DNA from 2 places in the Paenibacillus sp. S-12 genome. Region 1 is predicted to be linked to the other one. Evidence: riboswitches for the same ligand, from Rfam matches in the RefSeq annotation. Region 1 holds a riboswitch; the other holds the start of a gene.
What was found. A riboswitch is a leader RNA that binds a small molecule or an ion and turns the genes downstream of it on or off. The one in region 1 is predicted to bind FMN.

Region 1 (3,420 bases):
GCTCAAGAACCTTGATGCTGCTGAAATCACCAGTAAGGATCCCGCACTCATACAATTCGAGTGGCCGCTGATAACCAAGCAGTAAAGCTGTCAATGATCGAATGTCTACAGAGATATTGTTAATTGTGCTGAGTAATGGGTTATTTTGTGAGTCATTTGGAGAGAGTAATGTTGCGTGCCCCTCCTGTAAAAGAATTGAAATATTATTCCAAGGTGCATGAACATCGCGAATGCTCAAAATAATGGGTTGGTGTAAGGAAACGGGAGCAAACTGATAATGTTCTAGAAACGAAGCAACATCAACTATTCTTGCCATGAAGTTCGGATGCAGCGTACGTGGAATTCGTGGATTGTCAAGGGCAAACAGAAGCCGTTCATCCTGGTTAAGGCGCATCTCTACTTGTTTTGCCATGGAATCGTGCTGGCAAATATAATTCCACAATCCGATTCTGGATTCTGGTGTAATGCACATGAATTCCCTTACTTGCATCACAGAGTTGTTCATCGTGTACAACATATATCCTTGAGGTTGCGAATGTTCGTCATAATATACTGCCGCAGTATGATTATCATACAAGTCAAGCCACCATTTTCTATCTCGCACGAGCATGCCAGCATGCCGGAAAGACCATGCTTCATATACGTCTTCGATATCCGGAGAATGTGTCTCCTTGTAAAAGCGGCGAACCACACCACTCGGCTCATGCTGGAATGGAATCAATTCATGGTGTGTAAATTGGCATGTCATCCGATCGCTGCAAGCCTCCCAACCTAATTTGCGATAGAAAGGGAAGGAAAAGGGATTGAGCATGGATAGGGACGTTCCTGCATCTCTCATCACTTGTAAAGAATAAAGCAGCAGTTCCTTTGCGTAGCCTTTGCGCCGATATTCGGGATAGGTCGCCACTCCGGCAATGCCGCCCATTTTCAGCTTCATTTGTCCTAGATAGATTTCAAAAGGAATGATATGGAGCTTTGCAGCGAGGCGACCTTGATCGAATATGCCATATACGTCATGCTGCTCCAGGTTTTGAAGACGTTCATTGTGCTCTTCTTGTTTTATTTTGTATTGAAAAGCATATTCGGACAATGAAAAGGTTTCCCATAATTGTTCCTTATTCAAACGAACGATTGACATGATGCCCCCTCCTGGAAAGATGATTAGGTTGCGGTATACGATCTATTGTAAATGAAATGGAAAGGGATGCAATGGAGAAAAGAAATATATTTCAATTTGGTATATATATGCAAACAATGAAAAGTTTCATGAAAATGAGATATATCGTATTGCTCAAATTTAAAATCTCGATATAATGTAGACAGGGCATGTGAATAATTAAACAACATGCTACTATGTAGTTTGAATATGGATCTTCAGGGCAGGGTGAAATTCCTGACCGGCGGTATGGGCGTAGCTGCCCGAGCCCGCGACTCGCTGTTCGCTTATTTGGTTGTTTGTAACGGTTAAGCGGAGAACGGAAGAACAGCGACTGACTTGGTGAGAAGCCAAGGCCGACGGTATAGTCCGGATGGAAGAAGATCTCGCACACGTTGTTTGGAACAACTGCATACAACAGGTCTAATGCGAATTTGTCTCTTCTGCATGTCTAGATCCGATATTCAACAACCTCGGAGGTTATTGAATATGGAACATCGTATCGAGGCCGACACACGAATGAACAGCTCCCGCAAAGGAGTATGGTTCGTCGCGATGGGAGCGGCATTGTGGGGTATTGGCCCACTGTTCCGGGTATGGGTAATGGAGTCGATGACTTCTACTCAGATCGTATTGATTGAGCATCTTATGCTCGCACTGTATGCGATCCCGGTATTATGGATTCACCGGAAGGAACTGCGCAACTGTACATGGAAGCATGTACTCGCACTGTTGTTCCTGTCATGGGGTGGCTCTGTCATTGCCACAATCATGTTCACAGAGGCATTTGCACACGGTGATGCGAATGGCGTACTGCTGCTGCAAAAGCTTCAACCGGTCTTTGCGATCATTTTGGCAAGATTGTTGTTGAAGGAGACGCTGCCGCGTCGGTTCTCTCTTTTGCTTCTGCTTGCCATTATCGGTACTTATTTATTGACTTTTGGATGGTCTTTGCCAATTGGGCACTATAATGAAGTGATTGGCTATAGCAGTATTTTGGCACTAGGGGCAGCATTCTTGTGGGGCGGCTCTACCGTAATGGGTCGAATGCTTCTCGACAAGATGGAATATGAGACCGTTACATCTCTTCGATTTGTAATGGCGCTCCCGCTGCTTATTGTGTTAACTTCAATCGAGTCGCCAAGCTGGAATTTTGCAGCCTCAGAATGGGGAACACTTTCGTTCTATATTTTCTTGCAGGCGCTGCTTCCAGGACTAGTAAGTCTCTTGCTCTATTATCGCGGTCTATCCAGTACAAAGGCTTCTTACGCAACACTTGCGGAGTTGTCATTTCCATTGGTAGGGATGCTAATGAACTGGATTGTGTTCCATCAAGTAGTCACGGGTGCACAAATTACTGGTTTCGTTCTCATCTGGATCGCGTTGTATATCGTATCAAGACAAAATTGACAGACAATAAGGGGGCACAGCATATGATCGGCTGTCGCTGCGAATTTGTCTTCTGAACATAAACGTAATCACATAGAACCCATCTGCAATGCCCCTGAACGCATTGTAGATGGGTTCTATTGTGTTTTCAGAAGAAAGAATTGATCGCGATCAGGATGATGATAACGCCGCTAAGCACAGTGCTGAACTGTCCTACTGTGTACCGTCCAATTCGAATATTGGCCAGTTTATGACCAAGCAATGCGCCAGCCCATAATGTAACGAAGCTCCCAATTGCTGCGGTCAATGATATGGCAAGCGGAGACAATCCTATTAGTCCGGCACTAAGACCATTTGTCAGCGCATTGGCAGACAGCGCGACACCAAGAATAGTTGCTTCCCACAAATTAATCGTTCCTGATTTATCCTTATCTGCTTCTTCGGGCTTCTGCAGCATGCGCTCCAACGCATAACCAGAATTTTCTCCACCGCTTGCTTTCAGGACTACTGTAGCTTCTTCCTTCGTATTCCCATGATGAGAAGTGAGTAAGACGATGCGCATGCCAACCACGAGCAAAATAAATGCCGCTAATAGAGTTGGTAATATACCTGGCAGTACCTTAGATATCCACTGGCCGAACATAAGGCCTGCCATGCTAAAGATAAAGCAAATGATTGAAATAAAAGCATTAGATAAAGCTCCAATCTTTATTTTCCGAATGCCGTAGGAAATTCCTACTCCTAAGTTATCTATACTCGATGCGACTGCTAATCCTAGGATCATAATCCACTGCATGCTGAACCTCTCCCTTGTTACTTTCGTACTTATTCAAACGATGAGTAATGGATTGACGTCCCTCTTATTCGTGCAGCAT
Region 2 (3,420 bases), on a different contig from region 1:
GTAGGGTAATGGAGCAGCTTGCGATCACATTCCGCGTCGTGAACTTAGGCGGAGGGTTTGGTATTCGCTACGTGGAAGGCGACACGCCTTTACATGTCCGTGAATATGTGAAGGCAATTACTGATGCGGTGAAGCAGCACTTTGCCGGTGTAGCGGAGAGCCTGCCTGAAATCTGGGTTGAGCCAGGACGCAGCATTGTTGGAGAAGCGGGAACAACTTTATATACTATCGGCTCCGTGAAGGATATTCCTGGTGTGCGCAAATTTGTCGCTGTAGACGGCGGCATGACGGATAATCCTCGTCCTGCATTGTATGAGTCGCGTTATGAGTCTCTGCTTGCCAATCGAGCAACATGCGAGTCCACCGAAACGGTATCTATTGCAGGAAAATGCTGTGAGAGCGGAGATATGCTGATTTGGGATACTGTGCTGCCTGCGGTTCAGCAGGGCGATTTGCTTGCCGTATCCTGTACAGGTGCCTATAACTATTCGATGGCAAGCAACTATAATCGGATTCCAAGACCTGCAGTCGTGTTCGTCTGCAATGGGGAAGCAGATATTGTGGTGCGCCGTGAAACGCATGAAGATATCGTACGCAATGACTGCATTCCGGCACGCATGAGCAAGGAGCCGATGCTGAAATAACGTTTCATTGCATGGTTGTATGTGCAATTTGCATGCGGTTGAATGTACAATGAATAAGGTAGAAGTCATACACCCGAGTACCTGTATTGTCGTATACAACGATAAGACAGAAATCGGGTGTTTTCTTTTTGCTTGAAAATAACGTATAATCGGATGAGCAAGCGTGAGCATTGTACATATGGAAGGAGATAATAAATATGAGCAAATATGCAGTGATTGAATTAGAAAAAGGCGGTACGGTAAAAATTCTGCTTCATGAGCAAGATGCGCCTGGTACTGTTGCAAACTTTGAGAAGCTATCTACCGAAGGGTTCTATAACGGTTTGACATTCCACCGCGTTATTCCTGGCTTCGTAGCGCAAGGCGGATGCCCGCACGGAACAGGTACAGGCGGCCCAGGCTACACAATCAAATGTGAAACAAAAGGCAATCCGCACAAGCATGAGCGCGGTGTGCTTGCAATGGCACATGCTGGAAAGGACACAGGCGGTTCCCAGTTCTATATCACTTACGACGCATTCCCTCACTTGGACGGCGTTCATACGGTATTCGGTAAAGTGGTTGAAGGCATGGAGCTTATGGATGCTGTAAAGCAAGGCGACAAAATGAAGCAAGTAACAATCGTTGAAGAATAGAAGAGCATGAAAGGAGACGTGTGTACGGCGGGGCTGTATGCACGTCTTTTTTGCTGCTCACTGTTCGCTTAAGCAAAGCGGTAAAGCGCCGTAAGTTGCATTTTGCTAAGACAGGTGGTACACTTCTAAGTGCATATATTTATACCAAATGAATAGCAATCAAAATGACAGACCTTCAGGGCAGGGTGAAATTCCCGACCGGCGGTGATGAACGGAGACTTGCGTATGCAAGACGTTCTTAGTCCGTGACCCGGGTGGATTCGTCCACACGGTGGATCTGGTGCAACTCCAGGGCCGACAGTATAGTCTGGATGGGAGAAGGGGCGTCAGGAGAGAGGAACTTGATTTTAGTTCTTTAAAGTTCTTTTTTTCACAATTACATGGCATTTCAGGCGAATTGGAGAGGGATACCTGCGGAAGAAGCGCGAGGTTTTCTATCGTTGTATCGTCGTATTTGACATATGCTGAATGGAAATGTATCACTGATTACATCCGTGTTCTCAGTTGTCTTTGGCGTATGCAAATGAAAGTGTATTGTGAAATAAAGTACATGCCTGTAAGCTCAATCAATCATGCCCTTCGGAGGATCCGAAGGGCTTTTTTGCATTAGCCTTGATCCGTTTGTGGAAAGGAGGACAGCCAATGTCTACTGTCATCAATGATGAACTGTACATGCAGCTTGCTTTAGATATGGCAGAGCGTGTGCTTGGACAGACGGATGTAAATCCTGCTGTTGGATGCGTCATTGTCAAGGAGGGACGAGTTGTAGGTCTTGGTGCACATCTGCGCCGCGGTGAAGGCCATGCAGAAGTTCATGCATTAGCGATGGCTGGGGAAGCTGCGCAAGGTGCTACTGCATATGTCACACTTGAGCCATGCAGCCACTATGGGCGAACACCGCCCTGCTGTCTAAGGCTGATCGAATCTGGAGTTGCTCGAGTCGTAATCGCTTGTGTCGATCCAAATCCGGCAGTTGCTGGGAAAGGAATTGCACTGCTGAAACAACATGGGATTGAGGTAACGGTAGATGTACTTCGGGAACAGGGTCTAGCACTCATTGAAATGTTCGCTAAGTATATAACGACCGGTCTCCCGTTTGTTACTCTCAAGACAGCCAGTACGCTTGACGGCAAAATTGCAACGGCTTCAGGAGATAGCAAGTGGATCTCGAATGAGCAATGCCGTGAAGTGGTCCATACGATGAGGCACCGCCATCAAGCAATCATGGTGGGCATTGGCACAGTGCTTGCCGATAATCCTTCACTCACGACACGGCTGACTGTGCCAGGGGTTAGCCCGATTCGCTTAATCGTAGACTCCAAGCTACGCATCCCAGTGGAAGCCAAGGTAGTGACGGATCGTTCTGTACGCACGTGTATATTTACAACTGCGCTGGCAAGCGAGCAAAAACGGAGGGAGCTGGAGTCTCGTGGAGTAGACGTGGTCGCGTGTGGAGAAGGTGAACAGGTTAATCTGCATCAGATGATGGAATGGTGTGGCCAACATGATATTGGCTCGATACTTCTCGAAGGGGGAGGACGCCTAAATGGGGCCATGCTTAAGGAGAAGTTGATTGACAAGATCGTATTGTTTATCGCCCCTCTTATAGTTGGCGGTCAGCAAGCACCAGGCAACTTTGCGTTCGGAGGGGTGAGCCGGATGAAGGATGCATACCATCTCCAGCATATGGAGGTTGAGGTGCTCGGAGATAATGTGTGCATTAGCGGGTATCCGTTCGGCAAGCGCCAAGTAGAACAAGCTAAAAATGGCATGAAGGAGGATGACGACGATGTTCACCGGGCTCGTTGAGGAAGTTGGAAGGCTGCAATCGGTCTTGAAGCGGGGCGAAGCGATGGTGCTTCACATTCGTGCGTCTAAGGTACTGGATGGCATGAAGCTGGGGGACAGCATCGCTGTCAATGGAGTATGTCTAACGTCAACATCTTATGATGGCGTCTCTTTCATGGCAGATGTAATGCCGCAAACATTTCGCCATACGAATTTGAAGGACTTGAAGCCGGGCGATCCGGTGAATCTGGAGCGTGCAATGGCAGCAGGCGGCCGATTCGGCGGCCATATTGTACAAGGCCATGTAGATGGACTAGCAACGATCGTGAGACGAACGAGTGATGCGAATGCCG

Region 2: another riboswitch for FMN. It lies ahead of ribD (bifunctional diaminohydroxyphosphoribosylaminopyrimidine deaminase/5-amino-6-(5-phosphoribosylamino)uracil reductase RibD); the one in region 1 lies ahead of NO352_RS08370 (DMT family transporter).

Annotation. Positions count from the first base shown of each region.
Region 1 is NZ_JASIUF010000008.1:174,295-177,714, forward strand. It holds gene NO352_RS08365 (GNAT family N-acetyltransferase) at 1-1,138, opposite strand, end outside; FMN riboswitch at 1,367-1,545, shown strand; gene NO352_RS08370 (DMT family transporter) at 1,646-2,566, shown strand; gene ytaF (sporulation membrane protein YtaF) at 2,694-3,341, opposite strand.
Region 2 is NZ_JASIUF010000013.1:74,420-77,839, reverse strand. It holds gene lysA (diaminopimelate decarboxylase) at 1-644, shown strand, start outside; gene NO352_RS12895 (peptidylprolyl isomerase) at 842-1,279, shown strand; FMN riboswitch at 1,447-1,606, shown strand; gene ribD (bifunctional diaminohydroxyphosphoribosylaminopyrimidine deaminase/5-amino-6-(5-phosphoribosylamino)uracil reductase RibD) at 1,922-3,088, shown strand; gene ribE (riboflavin synthase) at 3,069-3,420, shown strand, end outside.